3 regions of the Amedibacillus sp. YH-ame10 genome follow, and region 3 is predicted to be linked to each of the others. Evidence: predicted binding sites of a transcription regulator. Region 3 holds the regulator's gene; each other region holds the start of a gene.

Region 1 (11,207 bases), on a different contig from region 3:
AACAATCCAATACTTGTGGATCTATTCTCAACATTACTTTTTTATGCGTATCAACCATTGATACCAGAGAAACAATCTTATGTGAATTTAAAACGTAGTGTTAATGGTATACGTAAGGCAACAAGCATTGCGTTAAAATTTGCAAATGCAAAACAAGATAGCGTTGTGAAATATATGATTCGTAAAATGGTAAATATGCATGGAGAGAACTCTTTGCATTATATTGACGAATTGTGTAATGACTTAACACCACAGCATAGTGTTCCATTTGTTTGGGTTTGTAATCGTGATCAAGAATATCTATATGCTAAGGTTGCTTTGAACATTTTAGTTAGTATCGCTGATAAGACGTATAACTTACAGGATGTATTACCTTCTATTTCTGCATTATCAAAACAATATGATGTATCTGATCGTACAACCCGTAAAGCATTGGAAATTCTTCGTTATTATCAGGTAATCGAAACGGTAAATGGAATAGGCTCTAGAATTATAAAAGTGAATTTTTTAACGGATGACGAAATTTTAAAGGATGAAAAAGTAAAAGGTAATTTAATTGCTTGTAGTCATGCTTTGCAGGTTTTTGCGTCTATATGTAAAGCAGTGATGCCTCCAATATTGAAGGAAGCGAAGAAAGAAGAAATGATGGAGATTGCTAAGCGAATGGAGGGTTCTGTTTCAAAAACATTGGGACTTCTATCTGCATATGTATTCTCAAAGACGAACGCTTGTTTAAATATTATTTCTAATGAATTGTACAAGACATTAGATTGGAGTGTATTTGTGAATATGTTTGTGAAAAATTCTGAACAAGAACAATTACGTGAAGATTTGATACACGCGCTTATGGAAAATGATAGTACTCATATTTTTCAAATTGCAATGAAGATATTAGAAACAGATAGTTTACAGCTTACTACAATTTTACAGTTGATATAACAAAGTCCCTACTAGAGAATCTAGTAGGGACTATATTTATTAGATTTCATATTTATTTTAAGCAAACTACAGGATTCACGTGGAAGATGCAAATCTTTTCAAAGACTTAGTCATAAATCCCATTCTTGTAGTAATGTAGTAATGCTTGTGTGCCGTTATCTTCTTCACCGTCTTCAGCAAGACTTTCATACATTTCACATACAGCGTTTAACATATGAAAGTCTATGTTTCTTTGTTTCATTTCATCTTGTATGATATGCATGTCCTTTATGAAATGCTTAATATAAAAGCCGGGTTCAAAATCTTTCTTTAATACACGAGGCGCTGTATGTTCAATTTGCCAACTACCTGCAGCTCCACCTTTGATTGCTTGTAGCATTTCTTCTTCGCAAAGTCCTGCATTTCTAGCATAAACAATGGCTTCACTCATTGCCGCAACAGCACCAGCTACAGCAATCTGATTACATGCCTTTGTATGCTGTCCATTTCCTGCAGGTCCCATATAATTCAAGCTCTTGCCCATACAAGAAAACAAGGGAACACATTGTTCAAATATATCTTTATCTCCCCCACACATGATGGATAAAGTAGCATTACGTGCCCCGCTATCTCCACCAGAAACTGGAGCATCCAACATTGCTAAGTTACGTTTTTTAGCTTCTTCATATAAAGTGGATGCTAGTTGGGGAGAAGATGTTGTCATATCAATTAGAATACACCCTTCTTTTACATTGACAAATATGCCATCATCCCCCATATAAACTTCTTGTACATCTTTTGGATAACCTACCATAGTGAATACAACATCCACATGTTGCACACACTCCTTTATTGTTTCATATACTTGTATTCCATGTTCTTTTAAATCCGATGCTTTTTCATATGTACGATTATATGCACACACATGATGTCCTGCATTTGCTAGATGTAATAACATAGCTTTCCCCATAACCCCAGTACCAATCCAAGCAATTTTCATTAGAATCCCTCTTTCTTTTTTCTTAATTATAACAGAAATAAGGAAAAAATAAGCATTGAAAGTATGCTTTGTGCGATACGATAACCAACATATTTAAAATAAGAAAATGGAATGTGTTCTGCAATTGCCTTTACTTGCATATGCACACAAAGTCCTCCAAAACTCAACAACATACAAGTCAGTAATTGTAGAATAAAATTGGATAAGGGGAGTTCTTGTAAAAGTACGACTCCACTAGAAAATTCACTGATAATGCGTAATGGATAGGCAAGAAAGCTAGGTAAGAAGTGCAATAGTACGCCACTTACACTCATAAACAACATCATATATCCACCAATCATATAGAGTGCTTTTCCACTTTCTAAAATAGAAGTTGTAATAGATTTTGACAGGGCAAACGAAGGAGTTTTTGAAGTAGCTGTATATATGGGGTGTTTACGTGTCACTAGTAACAACACAAATCCGCTTAAAATTTGTGCTGCAAAAAGGAAGATGCCAATGGTAACACTTTGAAACAATAAAGCTCCACAAGTCATAACAACAAAACCTGGAGCCGCAAAACTACATGTATACAAAGCTCTTTTTGCGCCTTCTTCATCGAGCTTTCCATTATGAAACGCTTCATCCACAAACAATGCTCCATTAGGAAAGCCTAAAAACATAGTACATAAAATAAGTGAAAATGCCCCTTGATCAATATGGAATATACGTGATATAAAAGGGATGTGAATGTGCTCTAAGATATGACGATGATAGATAATGCGAATACAAACGAGGGTTACAAACATGGAAGGAACGAGTTTTTCAAACCATAAAGTTAAGGCATCCTTCGTATATTGTAAGGTATCTTTTGCGAACCATAAAACAAGAATTAAAATCATACATAAAAATATATCCTTTATATATTTCATAATCTTCACCACTATATTGTATGTTGTGATGAAAAGATTATGAAGTTCTTCACGAAACGATAAAATTATGTTAAACTTTTCCTTAATGAAAGATGGTGGAAACATGTTTGCATGGCTCATAAATAAATTCATACAACATAAGGATCGAATTGAAAAAGATTCCGTACGACAAGCCTACGGGAATTTGGCAAGTATCGTTGGAATTGTAAACAATATCGTGTTGTGTCTTATTAAATTTATAGCGGGAACATTGGCACAAAGTGTCTCGATAACCGCAGATGCGATTAACAATTTATCAGATGCAGGGAGCTCTGTAATCTCTTTGGTAAGTTTTCGACTTTCAAGTAAACCTGCAGATGAAGAACATCCGTTTGGTCATGCACGTTATGAATGTATTGCATCCATGATTGTTGCTTGTTTGATTTTGATATTAGGGGCAGAGCTTATCAAAACAAGTTTTGATAAGATTCTTCATCCTCAAATTGTTACGTTTCATTGGTTGAGTGTTGGGATTTTAGGTTTTTCCATCGGTATCAAACTTTGGATGTATTTCTATAATAAGAAATATGGGAAATTGATTGATTCTAGTATTATGCAAGCAACAGCTGCTGATTCTATATCCGATGTTATGGCAACGAGTGCTGTTTTAGTATCTTCTATACTTTCTCCTTTGATCCATTTCAATTTGGATGGATATATGGGAGTAGTTGTCGCATGTTTTATTATTTATGCGGGGTATGGGATTATTCGTGATGCCCTGAATGAGATTCTAGGGCAAGCTCCTAAGGAAGAATTGGTAAGTGAGATTGCGAAACACATTGAGGGAACTCCTGGTGTACTTGGGATGCATGATTTGATTGTGCATGATTATGGACCAAGACGTTTGTTTGCTAGTGTTCATGTAGAAGTAGATTATCGTGTTGATATTTTGAAATCTCATGATATGATTGACAATATGGAACGAGATTTTAAAGAGAATATGGGATTAGAGATGGTGATTCATATGGATCCAATTGTAATTGATGACCCTGAAACAAATGAGCTAAGAGATTTTATGCGAGGGGCTGTTAAGGAACTGGATCAGGATTTATCGATTCATGATTTCCGCATCGTGCCGGGAGAGACTCATACCAATATGATCTTTGATGTTGTTGTTCCTTATCACGTAAAACTTAAGAATTTAGATATACAAAGAGCATTAGAGGCAAAGGTAGGAAGAAAAGGTAAACAGTTTTATTTAGTAATTACCTTTGATCGTGCATATACTGCATAATTCATAGAAATAAGGGATGGTACAAAATGTATCATCTTTTTGTTAGGTATGGTATGAATAAAACGAAGAGGGTGGTAAAAACTAGGGTTGAAAGAAAGGAAAAGAAATTAGCACTCTAGTGTTGACAGTGCTAAAAGACGTGCTATAATATATTTAGCAATCGAGTGACAAGAGTGCTAAAGGAGTGATATTATGAACTTTGAAAAAATGTCAGAGAAGTTACAGGAAGTCATTATGCATGCCGTTGAAATCTGTAAAAACTATCAACATGCAACGATAGATACGATACAGATGTTAAAGGCAATTTTAGAAAATGATGTATTGGATGGTTTGTGTAAACGACTACAAATAGATAAAGGAAAAGCATTAGAGCTTATTGACCAAGAAATGGAAAGGGTCGCAAGTGCTACGAATGTGAATCCACAATTTTCAAGTGAAGTGATGCAGTCGTTTCAAAAAGCTACACAGTGGAGTGAATCCGTCCATGAATCATATTTAAGTGTTGCGAGTGTTTTTATTGCCCTTCTTTTCAATAAATCCTATATTTCTAAACAAATCGTTAAGGAATTTCATTTAGATGAAAAGAACTGCAAGGAAGAAGAACTTTTACGTAGAGGTGGAAAAACGATGGATACACCTAACGCGGAAAGTAATTTAGAAGCATTAAGTAAATATGGACGTGATTTAGTTGAAGATGTGAAGAATGGAAAGATCGATCCTATTATTGGAAGAGATGATGAAATACGCCGTGTGATACAGATTCTATCACGTAAGACAAAGAATAACCCAGTCTTGATTGGAGAACCTGGGGTTGGTAAGACAGCTGTTGTAGAGGGTATTGCTTGGCGTATTATGAAGGGGGATGTACCTTCCTCTTTAAAAGATAAAAAGTTGATTGAACTAGATATGGGTTCTTTAATAGCGGGTGCGAAATACCGTGGAGAATTTGAGGAACGATTAAAAGCAATTCTAGAAGAAGTAAAACAGGCACAAGGGAATATTGTTTTATTTATCGATGAAATTCATAATCTTGTAGGCGCTGGAAAAACAGAAGGTAGTATGGATGCTGGAAATATGTTGAAACCGATGTTAGCGAGAGGAGAACTTCGCTGTATAGGAGCGACCACCTTCCGTGAATATCGCCAATATATTGAAAAAGATGCGGCATTGGAACGTCGTTTTCAAAAGGTTCTTGTACAAGAACCTACGGTAGAAGATACGATTAGTATCCTACGTGGTTTGAAAGATCGCTTTGAATCCTATCATGGAGTAAAAATACTAGATGAAGCAATCTTGGCAGCTGCAATGATGTCCAATCGTTATATCACTGATCGATTTTTACCAGATAAAGCGATTGATTTAATTGATGAAGCGTGTGCTACTTTGCGTGTTGAGATGGAATCCATGCCACAAGAATTAGATGAATTACAACGAAGAATCATGCAGTTACAAATCGAGGAAACTGCGTTGAAAAAAGAAGAAGATAAAAAATCTAAAGAACGATGTCATGAAATTAGTGAAGAACTCAAAGGTTTACAGTTAAAAAAAGATGAATTGTATACGAAGTGGGAAGATGAAAAAGCAATCCTTGAAGAAAGTAAGGATGCAAAAGTACGTCTAGAAAGAGCACGTTTAGATTTGGAACAGGCCCAAAATGAAGCACGATATGAAGACGCTGCAAAACTACAATATGCGACCATTCCACATTTAGAGAAACTAATTCAAGAACAAAGTACAAAAGAAAAAGAGGACGCCTTGATTCAAGAAATAGTAAACGAGGAACTTATCGCAAAAATTGTATCTCGTTGGACAGGTGTTGAAGTAACACGTTTAGTGGAAAGTGAACGTAGCAAGCTATTACAGTTAAAAGCCTCTCTACAAAAACGTGTGATAGGGCAAGATCAAGCATTGGAACTTGTAAGTGACGCGATCATGCGTAGTAAGGCACAAATTCAAGATGAACATCGTCCAATCGGAAGTTTCTTGTTTTTGGGACCAACAGGAGTAGGGAAGACGGAAGTCGCAAAAGCCCTAGCACAACAATTGTTTGATAGTGAAAGTCATATTGTACGTATTGATATGAGTGAATATATGGAGAAACATAGTGTATCACGTTTGATTGGTGCTCCTCCAGGATATGTAGGATATGATGAAGGTGGACAATTATCAGAGGCAGTTCGTCGTAATCCATACTCTATTATCTTATTTGACGAAGTCGAAAAAGCACATCCAGATGTATTCAATGTGTTACTTCAAATACTAGATGATGGGCGTATAACAGATTCCAAAGGGGTTACAGTAGATTTTAAAAATACATTGTTAATTATGACAAGTAATTTAGGAAGTCAATTTGCCTTTGAAACTAGAGATAAAGAAGCCTTATATATGAGTGAGGTTAAAAAGTACTTCAAACCTGAATTTATCAATCGAATTGATGAAATTATTGTGTTTAACGCATTAAATGATGATATGTTAGAAAAGATTGCGCATAAATTTATGAAAGAATTAAGTGTACGTCTTGCGCATAAAGATATTTATTTGCAAGTGGATGATGAAGTATTTAAAAATATTGCGGCTTTTGGTGTAGATCCAATCTATGGGGCACGTCCAATGAAGCGTTATATTCAACGTAATATCGAAACTTGTATCGCGAGAGCGATGTTAGAAGGAAATGCTTCCAAGGAAGATACCATTCATTTACGAATAGAAAATCAAGGGTTTAAAGTAGAGATTATTCATCAAGATGGGAATGACAAATAAGTCATTCCCTTTTTAGGTAAGCTTAACGGTATGAAAAGTGGCTTTGTTCATGGACTTATGTTGTACAATTTATTATAATAGAGGTAAAGATTGGGGGTGTCATATGGTTTGGAATATTGCACCAGAATGTATCTCAACTGTTGTCCTTAGCATTATCTGGATTTATTCAAGAAAAGGTAGCATTGCGCCTAGTTTAAAAAACAAGTTATTTCAACTGTGTTTTTTAGTTACCTTTTTAGCAATGACGACCAATATAGTGTCTACTTTGTTGATATACAACTTGAGTTCATATACACTTGTGCTAGCATGGATTACGAATACCATATACTTTATTACAACTCCTCTTATGGGAATGATTTACTATTTATATGTTATGGCTAATTTATATGATCATCGAGGAGTACCAAAAGGAACACTCTTTATCATGTTGATTCCAGCTTTTATTTATATTGGGATGGTAATTGTAAATCCTTGGACACACGCAATTTATAGCCTTACATTAGAAAATGGGTATCAAACAGGTACTTGGATAGCATCTACCTATATTATATTTTATTTGTACTGTATGATAGCAGTGATAGCGGTGATTTGGAAAGGGAAGTATGTAGAAAAAACCGTACGTACCATTTTATTTTCATTTCCATTGATTGCGGCAATTGTGATTATATTTCAACAGGCATTTCCAGAAATCGTTTTATCTGGTTCTGCCGCAACCATTGCGTTGTTGATGATTTATTTATATATGCAAAACAAACAGATAGCAATCGATTATCTTACGAAGCTACCCAATCGACAAGAATTTTTGAATTTGATTGATTGGAGTATACAAACGAAAGTAGATTCTTTTTCGATTGTGATTGTGTCCTTACGTGAATTTAAAAGGATTAATGATGTTTATGGACAATATGCAGGGGATGCTTTCCTACAAGCAATTGGAGAGTATTTAAAAAAAGAGTTTTCCTTAAATCGTAGACAGTTATTTCGTTATAGTGGAGATGAGTTTGCCATTTTAATCGAAGATGCAAATCCTGCACACATCGAAGATATCTTACAACGTATTTCAAAACGTATGATGTCACCATGGAACTTGGATTCCTATAATTGTGTATTGTATGTTGCTTTGGGTGTTGTACAATATCCTTCCTGTGCTGATACCAAAGAAGAGATTATCAATGGTATTGAGTTCTCTATTAATGTAGCGAAGAAAGATACAGCAGCGCATCATATATGTTATTGTACACAAGATGTTTTGAATAAAGTAAAACGTCGCCAACAAGTAAGTGAAGCGTTACATGAATGCTTGAAAAAGAGAAGCTTTGCTGTGCATTATCAACCAATCTATTCATTGGATACGAAAAAGTTTTCAAGTGCAGAAGCATTGTTGCGAATACCGGATTCTATGATAGGAGCGATTTATCCAGATGAATTTATCCCAGTAGCGGAAGAAAGTGGTTTGCTTATAGATATTACATATTATGTACTTGATGAAGTTTGTCATATTTTACAAGAGACAAAAGATTTACAAATACCAATGGAATCTATTAGTGTAAATTTTTCTACCTCACAGTTTTTACAACCAGATTTAATGGAACGTGTGATTTCTATTTTAAATGAACATAATATCGATGGTTCTATGATCAAGATAGAAATTACAGAAAGTACATTGTCAGAAAATGCAGATGCGATGATGGCATATGCACGAATGATGAATACGCATGGAATACGCTTAAGTTTAGATGATTTTGGTACAGGGTATTCCAATACCACAAGTGTACTTACATTTCCAATCGATACCATTAAATTGGATAAGAGTTTGATTTGGTCCGCAATGAAAAATGATCGTTCTGCGATGGTTGTTAGAAATCTATCTAGAACATTTAAAGATTTAGGATTTGTAGTTTTAGCAGAGGGTGTTGAGACTCTAGAACAAAGTGACTTTGTAGAGGAGTGCGGTTGTAGTTTGATTCAAGGGTATTATTATGCAAAGCCAATTGCTAAAGAAGCTTTTATAAAATTCATGAAAGAACACCTATAAGGATCAAGTAATTGGTCCTTTCTTTATATTGTTTTGATAGTTTGAATTTTGTGTTATTATGTTATATGTCATAGTTTACTTGAATTTTTCTTGCGTTCATTATAAACTATATGACATGAATGCCTTTTTATAAGCTTTCTAAGGAGATTTACATGTTTGGATATGTTGTCGTTAATAAACCAGAACTAAAGATAAAAGATTTTGATATGTACAAATCTTTTTATTGCGGATTATGTAGAAGTCTTCATCGAATGTTTGGTAGAAGTGCCCAAGTGGCGTTGAATTATGATTTGACATTTTTAGCAATTTTATTAACAGGATTATATGAACCAGATACACAGATTATACAAGAGAGATGTGTGATTCATCCTTTAGGAAAACATACGAAATTACAAAATACATATATTGAGTATGCTGCAGAAATGACAGTTGTTCTTACCTATTTGAAATGTGAAGATGATTGGAAAGATGAACATCGATATCGTAGTAAGGCATTTATGTCCATGTTAAAGAACCGCTATCTTTCCATTAAGGAAAAATATCCAGAAAAGATATCTCGTATTGAAACAGCGTTGCATCAAATCCATGACCTAGAAGAACAAGGTTCAAGCGATCTGGATAAGATTAGTGCAACCTTTGGAATCGTGATGGGAGAAATACTTGCCTATCAAGAGGATGTATGGAAGTCCTCGCTGTATACGATAGGTGATTATTTAGGACGATTTATTTATATTATGGATGCTTACGATGATGTAGAAGAAGATATAAAAAAAGGAAGCTTCAATCCGTTTCAACAAGATTTGCAAAATGAAAATTTTGATGAACGAGTAAAGATGATATTAGAGCTTATGATTGCAAGTAGTGCAGATGCATTTGAAATGTTACCAATATTAGAACATGTAGATATTCTACGCAATATTATGTATTCTGGTATTTGGGCAAAATATGAAACAGTTCGAAAGAAAAGGTCGGGTGAAGAAGATGCAAAATCCGTATAGTATATTAGGTATTTCTCCAAACGCAAGTGAAGATGAAGTGAAAAAAGCGTATCGTGTTCTCGCTAAAAAATATCATCCTGACGTCAACAAAGATCCAGGTGCAGAAGATCGATTTATCGAGATTCAAAATGCGTACCAAGAAATTATGGATGCGAAAAAACGTGGAGATAGCGGTAATTTCTGGCAACAAAATAGTTATGGAGGGTTTCAAGGGTATGGACAAAGTAGCTATGGTGGTGCATCAGGAAATAACGATTATCAAAATGTTGTGAATTATTTGAATGCGCAACGTTATATGGAAGCATATAACATTTTGCAACAAATTCAAGATCGTGGTGCAGATTGGTACTATTTATCTGCGATTGCACAATATGGAATGGGCAATCAAATTGCGGCTATGGATTTTGCGGAGAAAGCATGCCAAATGGATCCTAGCAATCAACAATACCGTCAACTATATGCACAAATGCAGGGAGGACGTAATCGATACCAAAATATGCAACAACCATTCTCTATGGGTGGAAGCGACTTATGTTGTCGTTTGATTGTCTGTAGTATGTGTTTTAATGGGTGTTTTGGTGGTCGCTATTTCTGTTGTTAATGAATATTTAGAAAGATATGTACATAAAAGCATATCTTTTTTTTAGACCATTGACATAAAAGTTAAACTATGGTAACATTTTGTAGAATTAGCTGTGGCTAACAATGGAGTGGAGGCAACGCATATGATACCAATAACGATGTGTAGTGTAAATGAACGATTTGAGATACAACGTATTTCAGGACAGGATTCGCTAAGACAACATCTTGCAGAACTTGGATTTGTGGTAGGAACCCAAATTTGCATTGTTTCAAAACTACAAGACAATGTGATTGTAGGTATTCGTGATGGACGCATTGCATTGGATAAAACCATGGCAAACAAAATTTTCGTAAGATAAGGAAGGAACAGTAAAATGACATTAGATGAACTAGCAATAGGGACAGAGGCAACCGTTGTGAAATTACAAGGAGAAGGGGCAGTAAAAAGACGTATTATGGATATGGGTCTTACGAAAGGAACTTCTTTGATGATTCGCAAGATTGCACCTCTTGGTGACCCAATGGAATTATTTGTACGTGGATATGAATTAACGATACGTAAAGATGACGCAAAAATGATTGAAGTACAAAGTCAATAAATTTTTTTAAGCAACAAGTTAGACGGAGCAAACATTATGAGAAGGAGAACACTATGAAAGATATAAAGATAGCATTAGCAGGGAATCCTAACTGTGGAAAAACAACGGTTTTTAATGCATTGACAGGAAGC
Region 2 (11,207 bases), on a different contig from region 3:
ACTTTCTAACGCATTGCATACCGAAGTTCTTGTTGTTTTACCATTCAGTATGATAGCAGTAGCTTTTTCTAAATCTGCTTCTTTATCAACAAACACATGGCAATTACCAGTACCTGTCTCTAACACTGGTACAGTTGCTTGATCCACGGTTGTTTTTATTAGATTTGCGCCACCTCTTGGTATTAGAACATCTAAATACTGATTTAATTTCATAAACTTTGTTGCTGTTTCTCTAGAAGTGTCTTCGAGCAAAGTGATAATATCTTCGTTGAATCCACAATCTGTTAATGCTTTTCGCATCAGAGAAACAAGCACTACATTCGAATGTAGAATATCCTTAGACCCTCTCAACATAACTGCATTACCAGCTTTTAAACATAGAATGGCCGCATCAACCGTAACGTTGGGACGTGCTTCATAAATCATTCCAACAACCCCTAACGCCACTCGCATTTTACCAATCTGCAATCCATTAGATGTAGTCTTCATTTCGCTGATTTCACCTATAGGATCTTCTAGTTGCATAACTTGATAAATTCCTTCAATGATTTGTTCAATACGCGCTTGATCTAACTTCATACGATCAATCAAACCAGCATTCATTTGATTTGCGATTCCAGCCTCCATATCTTTTTTATTGGCTTCTATAATTTCTGCGCTATGATTGCGTAATTCATTTGCGATTGTTTCTAGTATTTTGTTTTTTTCAAGTGAACTTGCGTTCATAATCTGCGCACTTGAAGATTTACAACGTTTCCCTAGTTCTTCTAATTGCATGATGATTCCTCCTCAATATCGAATAAAGTGCCTCGATAGTCATTGTTTAATATATCATACAGTATGGCAGGGCGTTCTCCATTACCAATAATCATAGGAATACCTCGTTCATTCGCAAATCTTGCGGCATGTATTTTCGTAACCATTCCACCAGTTCCATGTTTACTACCAGCACCTTTTGCCATAGATTCGATGGATTCATCGATAGTGCTTACCACAGGTATCAAATTTGCATTTGGGTTTTTTGAAGGGTCATCGTCAAAGAGACCGTCGATATCACTTAACAATATTAAAAGATCTGCATGGATAATAGAAGCAGTGACAGCACTTAATGTATCATTATCACCATATGCAATTTCATCTACAGCGACACTATCATTTTCATTTACAATAGGAATCACTCCATATTCTAAAAGAGTTTCTAATGTGTTAATTGCGTTTGTTCGCAATGTTTCGTCATTGGTAACTGTTTTTGTTATCAATAATTGTGCGATTTTTTGTCCATATTGAGAGAAAAACTTATCATATATAAACATCAATTCACATTGACCAACAGAAGCAGCTGCTTGTTTTTCGCGCATCAAAGTTGGGCGTGATTTCATTTGTAGTTTACTTACTCCAGCACTAACTGCACCACTGGATACAAGAATGATATCCTTACCACTATTTTTAATATCACTCAACACCATAGCTAATTGATCGATCTTTTGAAAATTTAATCCGCCATTTGCATGAGTTAAGGTAGATGAACCTACTTTTATAACAATTCTGTTAATATCTTTCATTTGTTTCATTTTCTTACAACCCCTTTGTAAATGTTTTCTTATATTATAGACGAGAATCTACACATAGGCAACTATTTCATTCATTTTAGAATATGTAGGAGGACTTTATATATGACGTAGGAAGGGTTTTTTTACTTCCTCATTTTGTAAGTTTTTATATGCGATGCATTTTCGAAAGGTATTTCCCATCATTTCATGTTCACGATAAAAGCGTAATTGTTCCATATCATATGTTACATAATATACGTCTTCACTCATATCGTCTGCCATCATCATTTCCATATCTAAACAATTTCCATCCCTGTCCCAAGCAATAGGAGAATATGCACAAGAATTTCCAGCATTGTTCCCTGGCGCATTTGCCATCACAATTCCTGTCATGTTCTCGTATGCACGTGTTTGTAGTGCACATAGGCGAGGTTTCATAGATCCACAATTGTTTGGTACTATTATAATCTCTGCACCGTTTAGCATCAATTCTCGAGCACTTTCAGGATATTCCCGATCATAACATATCATCACTCCCAGTTGTATATTATTTAATGTACATACAGGAAAGGAAGTTCCATTTTCTATCATTTTCTCATCCGCAAAATCACACGTATGAACTTTATCATAACGTAATAGAATATCTCCCTTAGAATCAATTATAAATGCAGTGTTTCTAGGTTTCTTTATTCCTTTTGTAAACGTCGTAATCACAACACTGATGGAAAGTTCTTTCGCTTTGGTACGAATACGCTGTATATAACAAGAATCTTCTTCTAGAGCTTCATAAGTAGAAATAGGGAAATGATAACCAGTTAAAAAGCATTATGGGAAAAGAAGTAAATCTACCTGTTCCTTGGCAGCTTGTTCCATATAGAAAAGAGCTTTGTTTGTATTTCCTTCTAAGTTTCCATTTTCTGATAAAAGTTGAGCAACACCTATTTTAAAGTTTTTCATAATATCACCATATTCATAGTAACATAATTTTCAACTACCTAGTAGTAAAAGAGTTTTACTTGCGCAATAGGAATGATATACTGTATTCAATAAGAGAGGTCGTGGTTTTATGAAATTACGAGATGTATATACGTGTCCCTTGGAGTTAACACATGATATGATGAAAGGGAAATGGAAACCAATCATCGTATGGCGTTTACGATTAGGACCAACTTCCTTGTCTAAGCTAGAACATGATATCGAAGGAATATCGCAGAAGATGTTGTTGGAACAGTTAAAAGAACTGATGGCTTTTTCCATAGTAGATAAAGAAGTATACGAAGGATATCCTTTACGTGTGGAATATTTTCTTACTCCGGAATTAGGAAATGAGATGTTACAAGCACTGAGTATTCTTCAAAGGATTGGAATACATTATATGAAGACCCACGGTATGGAAGATGTATTAGAAGAAAAAGGGGTTCTTTGATACACACAAAAAAGTGGGTAATTTACAAAGTTATCCTCCTTGTTTACACTATAGGTAGAACGAGGAGGATTTTTATATGGACATAACAAGTACAGGAATAATAAATGGTAAGATCGAGAATGTGTATGGGAAAAGAGGCACACAGTTTAACGAAAATGGAATGCCAACATACTCTTTGCCTTTTAAAATCGAAGGAGCACCAGCAGAAACAAAAAGTTTTGCGATTGTATTAGAAGATAAAGATGCGATTCCAGTATCTGGTGGTTTTGTATGGACACATTGGGTTGCGGCAAATATCACTCGAACAGAGATGATGGAAAATGAAAGTCAAAGTGCGCTAGATTTTGTGCAAGGACTCAATAGTTGGACAAGTATACAAGGAGGAGAACAATCGAAAGAATTGTCGCGTTATTATGGAGGTATGGCACCACCAAATGCGCCGCATGAATATGAACTTCATGTTTATGCATTGGATACATTGTTGCAATTAGAAAATGGATTCTATATGAATGAAATGTTTCATAAGATGAAGGGACATATCCTAGAAGAAGGTGTTTTATATGGAGTATACGAAAATTAAGAAGATTGATCATGTAGTGTTAACAAGCAAACATGTAGAAGAATGTCTTGGCTTTTATAGAATGTTGGGATTTAAAGCTGTAGAGGAAGATAAGCGTTTTGCCTTATATGCTGGAGATTTTAAATTGAATGTGCATATAGAAGGACAAGAGTTAAAGCCCAATGCATATCTTGCAAAACCTGGAACATTGGATTTATGTTTTGAAATTGAGGGCTCTTTAGATGAAATGATACATGCGTTGGATAAACAGGGGATAAAGACTTCTGAAATAGGAATAAAACATGGAGTATTGGGGGAGATGCATTCCTTTTATGTGCGTGATCCGGATCAGAATTTATTAGAATTCTGTAGTTATGAATAGCTTTCTATTTGCATTTGAAACTGTGTTTCCTTTATGTGCGATGTTGATGTTAGGTTTTTTAGCACAAAGGCTTCGTTGGATACAAGAGACAAGTGTACGACAGATGAATCAGGTTTGTTTTTATTTGTTTTTACCAATGTCTTTATTTTCAAGCGTGTATCATAGCTCGTGGGAAAACATATCGTGGAAGTTGATTCTATTTGCGTTGGGTGTAGTGCTCCTATCTTTTCTACTTGTTTTATGGTTGATACAGCGTACATCTATGGAAAATATTCGTAAAGGTGTCGTTGTACAAGGAACGTTTCGTAGCAATTTCATTTTGTTTGGACTACCATTAACCATTTCTTTCTTTGGTGAACAACATGCAGGTACGACTGCTATATTAATTGCGTTTATAATACCTTTGTACAATGTTTTATCAATTCTTGTTTTACAAGGGTATGGAAATAGCAAATGTAGTGGAATGACCTTATTGAAGAAGACATGTAGCAATCCTTTGATTATTGGGGCAGTATGTGCTTTTATATGCGTCGTATGCAATGTAAAGTTGTTGAAACCCATAGAAGTTAGCGTACAAATGATTGCAAGTAGTGCAACGCCACTTGCCTTATTTCTACTAGGGGCTAGTTTTGTATGTGCTAAGGTTCGTCATAATCTTCATGTATTGATGCTTGTAAGTATTGGAAAACTTTTGATCTTACCGGGATGTGTGGTAGGACTTGCATGGTGGTTTGGATTTCGACAAGAAGCATTGATTGCTTTACTAGCGATGAGTGCAAGTCCAACGGCAGTGTCAAGTTTTACAATGGCACAAAGTATGAATATGGATCACGAATTAGCAGGACAAATCGTTGTGTTTACAACGCTATTTAGTATTCTGTCTTTATTCTTATGGATTAGTTTTATGAGAATGATAGGAGTATGAGATTTTTCTCTTATACTTTTTTATTCTTTTTAGCACTATAATGTTGACAGTGCTAAAATAATGTTTTATACTATTAGCAGACTTATATAAAGAGTGCTAATAGGAGGTTGCGAACATGGCAAAAAACAAACAGTTTAAAGCAGAATCGAAACGACTTTTGGATCTAATGATCAATTCTATTTATACGCATAAGGAAATTTTCTTACGTGAATTAATTTCCAATGCAAGTGATGCAATTGATAAGCTATATTATGAAGCCTTATCTAATAACATCAGTGGAATTAATCGTAGTGAGTTTAAGATTCATTTAGATGTAGATAAAGAGAACCGTGCATTAACCATTAGCGATAATGGGATTGGTATGACAAAAGAAGAGTTAGAGGAAAACCTTGGTACCATTGCGAAGAGTGGTTCTTTAGCTTTTAAAGAAGGCTTAAATGAGGAAGACGCAAAAGATGAAGCTGTAGATATCATTGGACAATTCGGTGTTGGATTTTATTCTGCATTCATGGTAGCTTCTCGTGTAGAAGTGCATACCAAAAAGTATGGAGAAGAAAAAGCATATATCTGGAGTAGCAACGCAGTAGATGGATACAGTATTGAAGAAACTACCAAAGAAGAACATGGTACAACTATCACATTGTATTTAAAAGACAATAGTGAAGATGAAAACTACGATGAGTATTTACAGCAATATGAAATTGAACGTTTGATTAAGAAGTACTCTGACTATATCCGATTCCCAATTGAGATGATGGTAGAAGAACAAAAACGTATCGAAGTTGAAAATGAAGATGAAAAAGAAAATGAAGAACCAAAATATGAAACTGTTCATGAATTAAAAACTTTAAACTCTATGATTCCTTTATGGAAACGTAGTAAATCTGATATTACGAAGGAAGAATACAATGAGTTCTATCAAGATAAATTCAATGACTTCCACGAACCACAAAAAGTCATTCATACTAGTGTAGAAGGTGCGGTATCTTTTTCAACACTATTATTTATTCCTGGTAAGGCTCCTTACAATTACTACCAACAAGATTACAAAAAAGGTCTTCAGTTATATAGCCGTGGTGTGTTCATTATGGACAATGCAGAAGAGTTGATTCCAGAACACTTCCGATTTGTTAAGGGATTGGTTGATTCTCAAGATCTTTCATTGAACATTTCTCGTGAAATGTTACAACACGATCGTCAATTAAAAGTTATTGCAAATCGTATTGAAAAGAAAGTAAAATCAGAATTGTTGTTGATGTTAAAGAACGAACGTGAAGAATATGAAACGTTCTGGAAGAATTTTGGATTACAGATTAAATTCGGTGTATACAACGATTTCGGTGCCAATAAGGAATTGTTAGAAGACTTGTTGTTGTTCTATTCTTCAAAAGAAGAGAAACTTGTAACACTTGATGAATATATCAATCGTATGGAAGAAGGACAAGATTCTATTTACTTTATGAGTGGAGAGAAAATTGATGCGATTAACCAATTGCCACAAGTTAAGAAAGTAAAAGAAAAAGGTTATGAAATCTTATATCTAACAGATAACGTAGATGAATTCGCATTGCAAATTCTAGGTGCTTATAAAGAAAAGAAATTCAAAAATATCTCACAAGGTGATTTGGATTTAAGCAGTGAAGAAGAAAAGAAAGAATTAGAAAAGAAAAGTGAAGAAAACAAGGATATGTTAACTGGTATCAAAGAAGCATTAGGTGATAAAGTTAAAGAAGTAAAAGTATCCTCTCGTTTGATTGATGATCCTGTGTGCTTGAGTAGTGAAGAGGGAATGTCTTTTGAAATGGAAAAGGTATTGAGCGCAATGCCAGATGCAAATCCATATGGTATGAAAGCGACTCGTATTTTGGAAATTAATCCAGATCATGAAATCTTCAAAGCATTACAAAAAGTTTATGCTCAAGATAAGGATGCTGTAAAAGATTATGCAGACTTATTATATGATCAAGCGTTGTTGATCGAAGGGTTCCCAATTGAAAGTCCAACAGAATTTTCTAAGAAAATCTGTGAATTTATGATTCGCGCAAGTAAATAAAAAGAGCAAAGGACATATGAAACAACATGTGTCTTTTCTTTTGCAAGTTATTTTCTATAATACAGGAACAAAAAAATAAAAAGTTCATAAGAGGGGAATTTTTGCTAGGCAAATAACATAGTGTATGGTACTATGTTAGTTAGAAAAAGGGAGGATTTAATATGAGAAAACGTAGTCTTGTAAGTATGGTTATATTATCCATTATTACTTGTGGTATTATGCAATTAGTATATTTTTACCAAGTAATGTCGGATATCAACTATGCTAGTAAAGAGAACGATACAGCAGGTACAGATTTGCTTCTTACGATCATTACATGTGGTCTTTGGGGAATTTACTGTTATTGGAAGTATTCTAAGAAACTCGTAAATCTTGGAGGAGAAGATAACTCCATCATCAATGTAATTTTAGCCGTTCTTGGTTTTCAAATCATATCATTGGTTATTTTACAAAGCAGTATCAATAACTTAATCGATCGTCAAAGTTCTTATTAGTGTTATGAAGAAGTATCGTGATCGTATTGCATTAGGTATTGGGATTTTCATTCTATTATTCTTTATTGGAAATGCCTGTCCCATTGAACATATGTTTGGAATACCTTGTCCTGGCTGTAATATGTTTACTGCTTTATATTGGCTTTTAAGAGGCAATATAGAGACTGCGACGTATTATCATCCAGCTTGGTTGTTTTTCCTAATATACGCAGGTATATGCGCTTTTCTGTTTTATAAATATAAAGCAGATATGAAACAAACCATTGCCTTTAAGAGTGCTACTACGGTATTCTTGATTGTGTTTATTGGTATCTATGTAGTACGTATGATTACGGTATTTCCAAATATGCCTATGCAATTTAATGAACAGGCAATCTTCGTAAAGCTATTCCATCTATTCTAGGTGGAATTTTCTTTTTATATAGAGCTTCATCATGTATAATATACCTATAGATAGGATGTGCGTTAAATGATTAAAAATATCGTATTTGACATTGGAAATGTATTGGTTACATTTCATCCAATGGCTCACTTTTTACCCCATTTTAAAGATGAAGAAAAGACAAAACAGCTCTGTCATCAGGTGTTTTCACATGATGCTTGGGGATGGTATGATCAAGGGTTAAAAACTATGGATGAGCTCCATGAAATCTACCAAGAAGCATATCCTATACAATATGAAGATATCTCCTACATATTACAACACTGGCTTCCTCTTATGAAATTTATGCCGGAAACGTTTGCCTATATGAAGGAACTAAAGACAAGAGGATTTCATTTGTATTTACTCTCTAATATAAGTAAAGATTCTGCAGATTATTTGAAGGGATGTATGCCTTTTTTTGAAATTGTGGATGGAGAAATTCTATCTTATGCATATAAAGTAAATAAACCAGATGTAAAGATTTATCAAGCTTTATTTGATACATATTCTTTGATTCCTGAAGAAACGATATTTTTTGACGATAACTTACCTAATATCGAACAAGCGAATCAATTGAAAGTGCATGGAGTATTATTTGAAAATTTAGAAGATGCAAAAAAGAAAGCAGAAGAAATAATTGGGAGTTTAAAACTATGTTAAAAGAAGGACAGATTGTAAAAGGTACTATTAAATATATAGATGAATTTGGGAATGGTGTTCTTGTACAAGGGAAAGATTATGTCTTATTACGAAATGTATTTGTAAATGAAGAAGTTTCAGCGATTATCAAGAAACGTATTCAAAAAGGATATGTTGCACAAATTAAACAAATGATAAAACCCTCGAAAGATCGAGTGAAACCAGAATGTGGAATTTATGAACGCTGTGGTAGTTGCCATTTGATGCATATGAAAAAAGATGTACAAAGCAAGTATAAAAAGAACATGATTGAAGAGCTTTGTAAGAAGGCAAAACTATCTATCAAGGTAGAAGATGTTTGTACTATGAAAGATCCTTACCATTATCGTAATAAAATCATTGTAGGCTTTCAAAAAGATAAGCAACGTCATATACAGGCAGGATTCTACGAAGAATTTTCTCATAGAATTATACCGTATAAAGATTGTCATTTACACCCATCCATATGTGATGAAATTATACAGACGATCACTCGCTTGTTAGAGAAATTTCGAGTGGAATTATATAATGAAGACAAACGAAGTGGTATGTTAAGACATGTGTTGATTCGTTATGGAAAAGTAAGTAAACAAATTATGGTAGTTTTAGTTGTTCAATCCAACGTGTTTCCAGCACGTAAGAATTTCATACAAGCTTTACTTAAGGAGCATCCAGAAATTACCACCATTATTCAAAATGTAAACTCTAGAAAAACAAGTGTTGTGCTTGGAAATGAAGAACGCGTACTTTATGGACAAGGGTATATAGAGGATACCTTATGTGGTTGTACCTATCGTATTTCCGCAAAATCATTTTATCAAATCAATCATGAACAAACCGAAGTTCTTTACAAAATGGCCATCGAACGTTTGCATCTACAAGGAAATGAGAAAGTATTAGATGCGTATTGTGGGATCGGAACGATTGGCATGTATGCATCTCAATTCGCAAAAGAAGTGATTGGTGTCGAAATTAATAAGGATGCTGTAGCAGATGCGAAAGTAAATGCAAAACTGAATGCAATTCATAATATACATTTCCAATGCGATGATGCGGGGAAGTATATGCAAAAGATGGCAGCTAAGAGAGAGAAGTTAGATGTTGTTATTATGGATCCTCCAAGAAGTGGGAGCAGTGAGGCATTTATTCAAAGTGTGGCAATGTTAAAAGTAAAAGAAGTATTATATATTTCTTGTAACCCTGAAACGCAAATTCAAGATATAAAACTTTTTCAAAAGATGGGATATCAAACAGAAGGGACTATGCAACTTGTGGACATGTTTCCCTTTACGGAACATGTTGAATCCATCGTGAAATTAGTGAGAAAGCAATGAAGGCAGAAATTAGAATTTGTAATAGAACATATTTATACTGGAGGAATTAGCAATGCAGGATTTTTTTGAAGCATTAGCAGGTGAAAGTAAAAATATAGTATTACCAGAAGCATTTAACTATTTTGGAAAACTTTTTGGTAGTTAGGCTATAGGCTTTATAGAAAGTAACTTACAAATTCACTTTGCAGTTCAGATATAGGAAATAATTTAATGGAATTTCTTGTATATACGAAACATTATAAAGGAGAGTTTCTATGGAGATAAATACAATCAGTGAATATATTGCTCAGTTTTCACAGGAAGATGCGAAACGTATGCAACTTCTATATGCAACTATCAAAGAAGTTTGCCCTGAAGCAGAGGAGAGAATGAGCTGGAAAATGCCAACGTTTGTATATTGTGGTTTTAATCTGGTTCATTTTGCGAAGGCAAAACATCATATTGGCTTTTATCCTGCGAATACTGGTGTGAGCATGTTTCAAGATTGTTTAAAAGATTTTGTATGTACAAAAGGATCGATCCATTTAGATGATAAAAAAGATATTCCTATCTCACTTATTAAGGAGATTGTGGAATTTCGTATGAAGGAAAATGAGCAATATGCAATAGAAAGAGAGGAAGCTAAGAAGTCAAAGAAAAAGAAGGAAGCAAAATAAAAAGTGCCGAGGGGCACTTTTCTTGTTTTATTGGGTGAAACGAGGGTTTATATTCTTTTCAATAGTGGTGATACTTTCTTATATCCTAAAAACACCACAGCACTGACCATAATTCCTTTGATCAAATTAAAAGGGACTACACAAATCATAATGAGCGCAAACAAACCATCTATGTTAGAGTTTACTGCTTTTCCCATTGTCAATATGACATCTAATGGAATTTTTGCGAACATTGTATATGCTGGAATCAATACAAAATAATTCAAGATAGCACCGACGATGGTCATAAGAACAACACCTAAGCATAAACCAATGAGAGCATGTTTTTTGCTTTTGTCTTTTTGATAGATAATGACAGCTGGTAAAACAAGGGAACATCCAATTAGAAAGTTCGCAAATTCACCAACTCCTGCGGTAATAGTACCGTTGATCATTAGATTTAAAATAACCTTAAGTCCTTCAATGCAAACAGCAGCCCATGGTCCCAATGCAAATCCACCAATGAGTACTACGACTTCACTGAAGTCTAATTGGTAAAACGTTGGTGCGATTGGTAATGGAAACTCGAACATCATCAGAATAAAGGATAAAGCTCCTAGAATACTGATTTTGGTAATTGCATGAATGTTCATGCGGTTTTTTGTTGAAACATATGCTGACATGATATTTTCCTCCTCTACATATCGTTCACATATCCTTTTTTATAACAAAAAAAGGTCTTTCAAC
Region 3 (11,207 bases):
TTTGATATTTTGATATGCTTTGGGTAATTCGTAAGTATCACTCGATGGTACACCTACAATTTGCTTTGTGTCCACCTCCAATGCATTTAAAATTTCCGCAATACTTACTGATGTCACCACTATCTTTTCACTTGATATGCTTTTTTGATTTTGACTGACACATCCACATAATAGGAGAAGGGATGCTCCACACAACAGGCTACTTCTTAATTTTTTTAACATAATAGAAACTACCTCCTGCTATAATCAAAACGAATAGTACTCCAATACTTGTGTAGAGCCATATGTTAGAACGTTCTTCTTGTATTGGATGTGAAGACAATCCTTTTACATCTTTAAAAAGTGATTGTTTTGTTACTGTTGAAGAAGTTTGGGTATTCTTCTTTGTCGTTTCTCTGTTTTTTTCTTCTGTATCTACATTTTTATCTGCAATTTCTTCTTTGCTTTCCTCTTTTGTTTCTTCTTTTGTAGCGGTTGAAGGTTGCGTATTCTCGGTTGGTGAAGGGGTTGTGCTTGTAATCATATGGCTATTATAGATACCTGTACCTGCTGTTAACGTGTTAGGATTCATTTGAATAAAGAATTGTACGTCACGACCCATAGGTCCAACATATATAATAGGACTGATATATTGGGTTAATGCACTCACCTGGATACGATAATGATTCACTGTATCTCCATTCGCTTGCGAACTCCCTGTAATCACACCACTCACACTAGAACGAGTTCCATCGCTATTCATTAATTGGAAACGTACATTTGAAACATTAGAAGCCAATCCAAGACCAACGGTTACATAAAGTGCACCTTGCGTTTGTTCTACTAAAGCGTGTGACTCCACGATACTAGAAACCATGCTATTTCCTAGTTCAATATTGGAACCACCATCTTCTGTGGCTCCAGTCAGAGGATTTACATACGAAGAGGAGCATGTTATTACATATGCTCCATCACTCGTTGCCGTTATCGGCTCATATTGCATACACACTAGGAAAGCTGCAACGCATAAGAAACTAATTTTTTTTATGAACGACATAGCTTCTTTTTCTTAATGAAGAAAACCCCTGCTAAGAAAATCCCTGCAATACTTGTGAATAATAATCCTCCATATAATCCAAGTCTTGTAGTATCTCCAGTTTTAGGTGATGCTTCTTTTTTTATTGTTTCACTCACATTTGGAGTAGTTGTATCCGTTGGTTTCACTTCTGGTGTTGCATTTGGTGTTTTCTCTGGTGATGCATCAGGCGCAACACTTTGTGAAGGCTTTTTGATATCATTGGATACTTTTTCAAGTGTTGTATAATCCACTTTCAAGCGTGCTGGGATATCACTGTTCCCCATTAACGCAACCATTGGATTTACCTTCACATCTAACATGGCATCCTCACTTGGTAAATCGAAAGAGAAGATGGTTGGATTATGATTACTATCCTTCATAAAGATTTTTGCATTTATATACTCTGTACCATTATTCACTTTTAACTCTTGTAAGTAAGCTGTAATTGAACCCATCATCATTTTCTTAGATGTTACATACATCATAGCTTTTCCATTTTCTACAGTAATGGTTGCTTTTTCACTGATTGCTGAAGCGGCCATAGAAGCTTGATCACTTGTTGCATTCCATAACGCTACGTTTACTTCATAAGTTCCATCACTCTCGAACACACTTGTTACTTGTTTTTCAGCGTCATTTAAGCCCAAGTAAAGAATTGCATCTGACCCTATCTCACTTCCTCCGTAATAAAATTTCACATTTGTATTTTCAAGATTTTCACTTAATGTAAAACGTACTCCACGCACATGTCCTTCAGCATCATTTTTTGTCACTTCTGCTGTTTCCCAAGTACTCACACTACGACTCATGCTTGTAGTATTTTCAACATCTAAGCGCTCAATATAAGCTGTCTGTCCATAAGCACTCACAGCACCTAATTCTAAATCTACAACTATTTCATTGTTTTTTACTGTAATACTCGCACCCTTAACAGCACTTGCAGCCATTGATTGATTAACTCCATCAATCTTTAATACATTGACTGGAACACGATATGTTCCATCCGCTAAATCCACAGGTTCTTCTATTTTTACTAACCCTGCTATTGCATTATCAAGTGCATTCATAGCATCCTGTAATGCATTTACTTCAGCATCATCATCTATCGCACCTTGTGCTTCTATAATTGCTGTTTGTAAACTAGCGAAAGAATCCTGCGTATATGCATCAGCTTTATATGTTTTAGCATTCGTAATCTTACTCACTAATTGTTCTTTCAAACTTGCCTGTACATCAATTTCTACATATGCATCTTGAGCCATATCAAGGGGTGAAATCGTAATATTAAGATAAGTTCCATAGCTACCAGTCTCATTCGCTATTACTGGTATTCTCACTGTTTTTTCAACCTTCGACCCATCCGCAAGTGTACGGAGTGTAACATCACTTTCTGCCGGTGTCACTGCATCCTTATTCGCAAGTGCTCCAGGATAATACTTTACCTTTGTGGCATTTCCTTCAATGTTACCAATTTTCAATGTTTGAAATTCGATTGTTGCGTACATTTTATCATCTACTATTTCTAGCGTTGCTTCACTCATCAAAGCACCCGAAGCCATCGAATTATTCGCAATATTTGTAGCATTTTTTAATGATGCCTTTACTTTCATCGATTGTGTATTTGAGACAGTACTCGTAACAGCAGTATGATCTGCCGCAAAAAGTTGTGATATGTTTGTAAACTGCATTCCAAATACCATGGTCGAAGCCAAAGCAATCTTCGTAAATTTATAATTCATAATATCCTCCTATATAAGTTAGTTTAATCTAACTATAGTAAATATCATATCAAATACAGAGGATTATGCAACAAGCAAAATGGTTGCCCCCATAGAAACATTTCGATGCTTTCAAAATACATTTTTATTAGCCTTGACTAATTTTACTTGATTTTATCTATTCTGCTATATATTTAAAAATGTTTCCATAGTGGAAACATTATTTGAAAATAATCGCAAGTAATGCAATACTTTCTGGCATTTCGTTCGTTTTTACACTTACTTTCATCTTTAACTTTAAATGTCCTTGTAGTATACGTTCCTGTTTACTATGATAAAATTCAATTCCAGCAATTGGAATTAAGAAGCTATCTTTCCAAGGTTTCGCATCCATATAGGTTAGTCCATTATCATATTGAAGATGTTCTAGTGTCCCTTTAACTACTGTTTTCCCATGCTTAGAGCGTACCTCTATCTCATGATAATGTAAAACTAAAAATCCTTTTCCTTCTTCTATTTTCAACACCCCAGGATGATAAAATGCTTCATTTGACATTGAAATTTCCAAACGATTTTCTACTTGATCCTTGTACAATGTAAAACTAAAGGGATATTCACCATCCTTAATGTGCATGCTCATCATTTCCCCATATATCATTTTTACATCTTCTAGCACATATAGAAAGTTATGCATTTCATTCACTTTCAATAAGCTTTCCTTTGTATGTTGCGACATATGTAACGCAAAACTCAGTGCTTCTTGTTTTGCTTCGGCCAATGTGATAGCTGTGGTTTCCAAAAGCCATTTGGTAATGTTGTCAATTTCCTCTTGCCAAGTTTTCGCCAATGCCAATCCTTCTTTTGAAAGTTGTATCTTTCCTTTTTCCACCATATACCCCTCTTGGTAGAAACTACTCAGTACTTTACTGAGCGTTGATTTGTTTATCCCTAATCTTCCTGCAATATCTGTCATCGTATAAATCGTGTGCTGATGCTGGTTTATGTACAGTAAATAGTTTAATTTCTCTTGTGTAAGTCGCATAGCAATCTCCTTGAAGTTAGTTTACACTAACTATCATAACTGTTTGAAAAAGAATTTCAACACTTTTTTAACAAATCGTTGTATTTATGAACTTTACAAAAGAATATTTCGATTAAGAAAAAAAAGACACCTTCCTAATAAAGATGTCTTATCCTCTACTTAAACGCTTTCTTAAATTTATCAAATGGGGATTCGTGTTCTTGTTTCTTTTTAATCTTTTCGTAAAGTTCACGTTCTTCTTTGCTAATCTTCGTAGGAATTTCAAGTTGTACTTCAACATATTGATCACCTTGACCACGTGTTGTTTTTACACCTTTTCCTTTTAAGCGGAACAATTGCCCGTGTTGTGTACCTGCTGGTATGGACAATTCTACATCTCCATATACCGTAGGAACATCTACTTTACATCCTAACACTGCATCAATAACACTCAATGGAATGGAAATACGAATATCGTTTCCATCACGTACAAATTGTTTATGTCTTGTGACTAAAACTTCGATGTACAAATCTCCATTAGCACCACCATTGACACCGCGTTCTCCTTTGTTTTGTACTCTCACCTGTTGACCAGATTGAATTCCAGCAGGAATCTTAATATCTAGTTTTACACGTTTATGTTCATATCCTTTGCCATGGCATTTTGGACATTTGTTCACAATTGTCTTTCCACTACCATTACATTCTGGACATACACTTTGTGATTGGAATACACCAAATGGAGTACGTTGTTGTGTTGTGACACTTCCTGTACCATTACAACGTGAACATGATTTAATATCGGACTTGGATTTTGCTCCACTTCCCATACATTCATCACATTGTTCGTCTACATCAATAGTAACTGTTTCTGTTTTACCAAAGATGGCATCCATAAAATCAATGCGCATCTGCATAAAACGATCATTTCCTTTACGTGGACCATTGCTTTGACGACGAGATGAACCACCACCAAAACCACCGCCAAAGAAAGAACCGAAAATATCTCCAAGGTCATCAAATCCACCGAAGCCTTGTCCTCCGCCAAAACCACCAGCACCATCCATGCCAGCATGACCAAATTGGTCATAGGTAGCTTTCTTTTGGGGATCACTTAATACTTCGTTTGCTTCGTTGATTTCCTTAAATTTTTCTTCTGCCCCTGGATCTTTATTAATGTCTGGGTGATATTTCTTGGCCATCTTACGATATGCTTTTTTTATTTCATCGTCACTGGCCCCTTTTTGTAGACCAAGGACTTCATAATAATCTCTTTTTTCCAATGTCATCACCTTCCTAATGAATTCTTCATACTTGTCTTCCCTTAGAAAACACAATACTATGCAACAGACAAAACAAGCGCATGCACTTGTTTTGTCGTTATGTTAATTAGTTCTTTTCTTCGAATTCTGCATCTACAACGTTATCGTCATTTGCTCCAGTTGCACCTGCATCAGCACCACCAGCTTGTTGTTGTTGGTACATTTGAGCACTTGCAGCCTGAGCAGCTTTTTCAAGAGCATCTAATTTCTCTTTTACACTAGCCATATCGTTGTCATCTAATGCTTTCTGAAGATCATCACGAAGTTTCTGAGTTTCTTCTTTCTGAGCAGCATCAATCTTATCTCCGCTATCTGCTAACATACCGTCAATCTGTGCAATGAATCCTTCTGCACGGTTACGCAAATCGATTTCTTCTTTACGTTGTTCATCTTCCGCTTTGTGTTCCTCAGCTTCACGAACCATACGATCGATTTCTTCATCACTTAATCCACTTGTATTTTGAATTGTAATAGATTGTTCTTTACCAGTTCCTTTATCTTTTGCGGAAACATGTACGATACCATTAACGTCAATATCGAAGGTAACTTCGATTTGAGGTACACCACGACGTGCTGGCGCAATACCATCCAATTTAAACATACCTAATTCTTTGTTGTCGTTTGCCATTGGACGTTCACCCTGTAATACACGGATATCTACTGCTGGCTGGTTATCAGCTGCAGTTGAGAACACTTGTGATTTACTTGTTGGGATAGTTGTATTACGTGGAATCAATACTGTCATAACTCCACCCATTGTTTCAATACCTAAGCTCAATGGAGTAACGTCTAACAATAATACGTCTTTTACATCTCCTTGGATAACTCCACCCTGAATTGCTGCACCCATTGCTACTACTTCATCAGGATTTACAGAACGGTTTGGTTCTTTTCCTAATACACTCTTCACTGCTTCTTGAACAGCAGGGATACGAGTAGATCCACCTACTAATAATACTTGGTGAATATCATTTTTTGTAAGACCAGCATCACGTAATGCATTACGTACTGGTTCCATTGTGCGTTCTACTAATGTCTTTGTCATTTCATCAAATTTAGCACGTGTTAAAGTTGCTTCAAAGTGAAGAGGTCCATCTGCACCTGCAGAGATAAATGGTAAACTAATCTGTGTTTGAACAACACCACTTAAATCTTTTTTCGCTTTTTCTCCAGCTTCTTTTAAACGTTGCATTGCCATTGTATCTTTACGTAAATCAAAACCTTGTTCTTTCTTGAATGTATCTACCATCCAATCAACGATCACATTATCGAAGTCATCTCCACCAAGTTTTGTATCTCCGTTTGTAGATAATACTTCAAATGTACCATCTGCCAACTCAAGGATAGAAACGTCAAATGTTCCTCCACCTAAGTCATATACAAGAACTTTTTGTTCTTTATCTGTTTTATCAATACCATAAGCAAGTGCTGCAGCTGTTGGTTCATTGATGATACGTTCTACTTCTAATCCAGCGATTTTACCAGCATCTTTTGTAGCTTGACGCTGTGCATCGTTGAAGTATGCAGGTACTGTAATAACTGCTTTTTCAACTTTTTCACCTAAATAATCTTCTGCATAACCTTTTAAATATTGAAGAATCATTGCAGAAATTTCTTGAGGAGTGTATTGTTTCCCTTCCATTTCTACTTTGTCATTTGTACCAATTAAACGTTTGATAGAACTTACTGTGTTTTTGTTTGTTACTACCTGACGTTTTGCAGCGTCACCAACGATTCTTTCACCGTTTTTGTAAGCCACAACAGATGGAGTTGTACGATTTCCTTCTGGATTTGTAATTACTTTACATTCTCCACCATCCATTACAGACACACAACTGTTTGTTGTACCTAAGTCAATACCAATAATTTTACTCATGTTCATTTCCTCCTATTTTATTCACTTACTTTTACAAGTGTAGCGCGTAATACGCGATCTTTTAACATATATCCTTTTTGAAGCACTTCCACAACAATTCCTGATTCCACACCTTCTATCGTTTCTTGCATCAATGCTTGATGGATGTTTGGATCAAATGGTTGATTCAACGCTTCAATTTCTTTAACGCCTTCTTTATCTAGTACGGCGATCAACTGCTGATAAATCATTTCAAACCCTTTTACATAGTTTTTTAATGCTTCATCTTCGCTCTTTACATTAAGCGCACGCTCTAGGTTATCAATAATTGGTAATACTTCAGAAGCAAATCCTTGAATACGATATTTACGAACATTGTCTGCTTCACTTTGTAAACGTTTCTTCAAGTTTTCCGCATCTGCATATGCTTTGAAATAAGCATTCTTACTAGCGGCGATTTCTTCTTTTAATTTTATAATTTCTTCTTCTAATTCTTCAATTTTCTTTTTCTTACCAAACTTACTAGATTTTTTATCTTCCTTGCTTTCTTTGGAAGCCTCTGCCTGTTCTACTTCTTTGTTTTCTTCATTAACAACTTCTTCATTGCATTCACAATCACATGTTTCTTTTTCTACTACATCTTTTTCGTCCTGCATGTTGACCTCCTATCGTTCATTCCTATACATATCTTCAATTACTTTACTCATATACTCCATCAACGCAACCACACGGTTGTATTGCATGCGAGTAGGTCCAACAATCATTAGCTCCCCTTGTTCATCATCATTGATTTTGAACTTCGAAGAAATGACCGCCACATTGTTGACTTGAATAAGTTCATGTTCTCCACCAATTTCAATTGCCATGTTTCCTTCATGATTCGCAATCTGACGAAACAAAGAACTATCTTCTAGCATTTTCATCAATTCCTTTAACTTCTCTATATCCGCAAATTCCGGTTGATAGAGCATGTTGGATTGACCGCTACAATACACATTGTTTGTCGCAAATCGCATAAATGCGTTCACAAAGGCTTCAAATAACACTTCATGACGAGCTACATGAGATGCAAGCAATGGCTCAATCTCATTCATACGTACTACAATTTCATTGATTGGGGTTCCTGCTAACTTATCGTTCAATAAGTTACAACAAGTTTTGATATCCTCTACACCAACATCTGTATTAAAGTTAAATGTCTTGTTCTCCGTATGCCCATGGTCTGTGATAAAGACTGCCACAGCACTTCTTTCGCTCAAAGGGAACAATTGAATATGCTGTAAGGTTTGGGTACGACTTTCAGGACCTAATACAATGGATGTTAAGGATGTCATCTGAGAAAGTATATCACAACTCTTCTTGACGATTTCCTCTATGGAGTAATGACGCTCACTGAAGATTTGCGTTAAAGAATTCTTAACGGTATCGTCTAGTTGCTTCTCCATTAGATGTTCAACATAGAAGCGATATCCCTTGCTACTTGGGATACGACCACTTGATGTATGGGTCTTTTCTAGCAACCCTAGTTCTTCTAACGCTGCCATTTCATTACGAATCGTAGCACTTGAGCAAACAAAATCTAACATATCCATCAAGGACTTGGAACCAACGGGTTCTGCCGTTCTCGTGAACTCATCAACGATGGCTTTAAAAATCAATGTCTGACGGTTTGTTAACATTCCATTCACTCCTTTCTAGCACTCATCCTCTATGTCTGCTAATAGTATATGACAGTTTTTTAGCACTGTCAACACTTTAGTGCTAAAAACATCAAATTAACATCATTTTCCATAATGTAGAAAGGACCCATTCCTATTTTGTATAAGAATGAATCCTTTATTTGCTAGTATAATGAACTTCCAAACATTACCGTATAGCCTATCTATTCTATTAATATTCTCAGATAAAACTACAATCAAGATATTCCTGACATCTGTTATTTAAAATTTAGACATTCTATTCCTTATATAAATGCTTGTATAAAGTAAAAACAAATGTGTACAATATGCGTTGATTACCTCCACATAAGCTTTGTTATTTAAAAGACAAAGAAGACAAACAAAACCTAGAAGTAAACAAATGATACTAATAGCGTATAGTTTTGCATTTACATAGTTCTTATGTATTAGGAAAAAGAGGACAAATACCATGATAAACGCCATCGTATATTGAACTTGCATTTGGTTACTAAAGACACAATATGAAGTGATAAAAATATGTAATGTTATGAGAGCAATTTCATATTTATATTTAAAAGTTTTACTTAAAGTTTCCATACGATCTCCTTTAACTGAATATTATGAACAAAGTTTTCAACACCCTATGTAGACTTATGATAACAATGACAGTATACCATATATTTAAAATACTCGATATGAACGATCGAATTCTAAAAGATCCGCATCGATATATTTTTCAATCACATTGGTTTGATTCTTTTGAAACATCTCTGGAAGCTTTCTTTTCTGTAACCAGAAATTCAATGCACATAGTCCGATTCCCTCGACGATTGCTAGAAGAATATTCACCTGCAACACAAAGAATAATATCGCAATCACTACAACTAATAGAAGTCCACTGATAATAAGTAATTTGCGATTGATATTTGCGTATGTTTCTGTTAGAAAATCTGTATATTCACGAACAAACGCTACTACTTCATCACGGAAGGTATAAGGATGCATATCTAAAAACCTAGGTCTTTTCTTCTTTGGCTTTTCGTAACATTCTTTCATCCATAAAATACGCATAGCACAATATCTTGCTGCATTGCGATTGCCTTCACTCTCGTATGTTTTGCCTTCCATATACATGATATTTACATATTCATCGATACTTACTTCAGCTTCACGATTTTCCAATAATGTACGCAATTGTTCTTTCTTGGCATCGGATAAAACTTGTTTTGATGCATCAAAGGAAGCGTAGATTTCTTGTACTTCTTTTCTCCAGTTTAAGCTAACTTCTTCTAATTGTTCATGTTCCATAAAAATACCTCACAAGTAGTGCTATTATAGCATACTTTATGAGGTATCGTATATGTCTTAGAATTGTTTTTTGTTCATTATGTTTAAAGAAATGCGATAAGATACCGCCACAATTGCCAATGTTACCACAACCATTACCGCCACAATACCTAGCGAACCCATGGATTCTACCATTTGATACAAAGAAGTAAAATCAATGTTGAAGTATTTTGCCGCCGTTATCACAAGTGCACCTACCGCAAATGCTCCTGCAATCATACCAATTAGGGCAATTCTTCCTTTCTCTCCACCAAACTTTAGTTGTACTGGCAACATCACGCTTAATAGAATGAAGATGATGAAGATAAAAGCACCTAGCGTAAATCCCCATTGGGACCAATTGATAACAGAAGAGCGTGCCATATATAATCCAGTGGATACAAGAGAAGATAATAACCATCCACTGAATGACAAGATACATCCAAACAAGTATTTCTCACGTACATATAAAGAACGTGTGATAGGAAGTGTAAATAAGAAGGAGTATCCATGATCGAGTTCATCATAAGAAATGGTACTCATAACCAACATGCCTGATACCACGGTCACATAACTCACCATAAAGACATTAGCACCCTCTTGGGTTAAACCAAAGAATACAAACATTGCGAGTACAACGATTAACAATTGTCGATTGGTACGTAATACTTGAAAATCTTTTATGAGTAAACCTTTCATATAGAGTCTCCTTTCACCATCATTAAAATCATTTCATCCATCGTTCCTTTTTCCACAACGATATCTGGGTAATTATCCATAAAGAACTGTTTTTCTTTCGTTAAACAACGATATCCAAATGATTCTTCTTTTACTTTTAGAATATATTGTTTTTCTAATGTTTGAAATTGTTTTTCGCTTACTTTTAAAATTCCATAGTCACTTAAGAGTACATCTGTATCTTCGTGTAGTACAATCTTTCCATTATGAATCATATAGAAGTCATCACATAAGCTTTCTAAATCAGATGAAATATGAGAACTGATCAAGATGGAATGTGTTTCATCTTCCATATACCCTCGTAACATATCTAATAATTCATCACGTGCAATGACATCCAAACCAGCTGTAGGTTCATCTAAAATCAATACTTTCGCATCATGACTCATTGCCACAATCAATTTTAATTTTGCCTTCATCCCTGTAGAGAAATCTTTTATTTTTTTATCCATCGGTATTTGAAAAGTTGCACACTTCTTTAAAAATTCAGT

Evidence for each region. The regulator HrcA, encoded in region 3, represses chaperone genes, less so after heat shock. The targets are predictions, from matches to a motif close to TTTTAGCACTNNNNNNNNNNNAGTGCTAAAA.
Region 1: ACWG42_RS00445 (ATP-dependent Clp protease ATP-binding subunit) is a predicted target of HrcA. The motif match lies at 4,208-4,238, and genes of this name have one in related genera.
Region 2: htpG (molecular chaperone HtpG) is a predicted target of HrcA. The motif match lies at 4,870-4,900, and genes of this name have one in related genera.

The regions. Positions count from the first base shown of each region.
Region 1 is NZ_JBSPFA010000001.1:80,270-91,476, reverse strand. Features, by position in the region: gene ACWG42_RS00465 (GntR family transcriptional regulator) at 1-939, shown strand, start outside; gene ACWG42_RS00460 (NAD(P)-dependent oxidoreductase) at 1,046-1,918, opposite strand; gene ACWG42_RS00455 (hypothetical protein) at 1,945-2,829, opposite strand; gene ACWG42_RS00450 (cation diffusion facilitator family transporter) at 2,897-4,102, shown strand; gene ACWG42_RS00445 (ATP-dependent Clp protease ATP-binding subunit) at 4,295-6,862, shown strand; gene ACWG42_RS00440 (putative bifunctional diguanylate cyclase/phosphodiesterase) at 6,966-8,897, shown strand; gene ACWG42_RS00435 (DUF5685 family protein) at 9,050-9,895, shown strand; gene ACWG42_RS00430 (DnaJ domain-containing protein) at 9,879-10,496, shown strand; gene ACWG42_RS00425 (FeoA family protein) at 10,621-10,836, shown strand; gene ACWG42_RS00420 (FeoA family protein) at 10,852-11,076, shown strand; gene feoB (ferrous iron transport protein B) at 11,130-11,207, shown strand, end outside.
Region 2 is NZ_JBSPFA010000001.1:169,345-180,551, reverse strand. Features, by position in the region: gene ACWG42_RS00930 (glutamate-5-semialdehyde dehydrogenase) at 1-777, opposite strand, end outside; gene proB (glutamate 5-kinase) at 768-1,571, opposite strand; partial or broken gene ACWG42_RS00920 (carbon-nitrogen hydrolase family protein) at 1,668-2,363, opposite strand; gene ACWG42_RS00915 (hypothetical protein) at 2,376-2,507, opposite strand; gene ACWG42_RS00910 (winged helix-turn-helix transcriptional regulator) at 2,617-2,976, shown strand; gene ACWG42_RS00905 (YbhB/YbcL family Raf kinase inhibitor-like protein) at 3,053-3,556, shown strand; gene ACWG42_RS00900 (VOC family protein) at 3,537-3,917, shown strand; gene ACWG42_RS00895 (AEC family transporter) at 3,910-4,842, shown strand; gene htpG (molecular chaperone HtpG) at 4,958-6,895, shown strand; gene ACWG42_RS00885 (DUF4234 domain-containing protein) at 7,057-7,389, shown strand; gene ACWG42_RS00880 (DUF2752 domain-containing protein) at 7,394-7,792, shown strand; gene ACWG42_RS00875 (HAD family hydrolase) at 7,859-8,473, shown strand; gene rlmD (23S rRNA (uracil(1939)-C(5))-methyltransferase RlmD) at 8,467-9,825, shown strand; gene ACWG42_RS00865 (iron chaperone) at 10,080-10,481, shown strand; gene ACWG42_RS00860 (ECF transporter S component) at 10,529-11,143, opposite strand.
Region 3 is NZ_JBSPFA010000005.1:67,025-78,231, forward strand. Features, by position in the region: gene isdE (heme ABC transporter substrate-binding protein IsdE) at 1-222, opposite strand, end outside; gene ACWG42_RS03220 (heme-binding Shp domain-containing protein) at 200-1,036, opposite strand; gene ACWG42_RS03225 (NEAT domain-containing protein) at 1,024-2,796, opposite strand; gene ACWG42_RS03230 (hypothetical protein) at 2,996-3,817, opposite strand; gene dnaJ (molecular chaperone DnaJ) at 3,973-5,085, opposite strand; gene dnaK (molecular chaperone DnaK) at 5,186-6,994, opposite strand; gene grpE (nucleotide exchange factor GrpE) at 7,012-7,629, opposite strand; gene hrcA (heat-inducible transcriptional repressor HrcA) at 7,639-8,652, opposite strand; gene ACWG42_RS03255 (hypothetical protein) at 9,334-9,960, opposite strand; gene ACWG42_RS03260 (ABC-2 transporter permease) at 10,018-10,677, opposite strand; gene ACWG42_RS03265 (ATP-binding cassette domain-containing protein) at 10,674-11,207, opposite strand, start outside.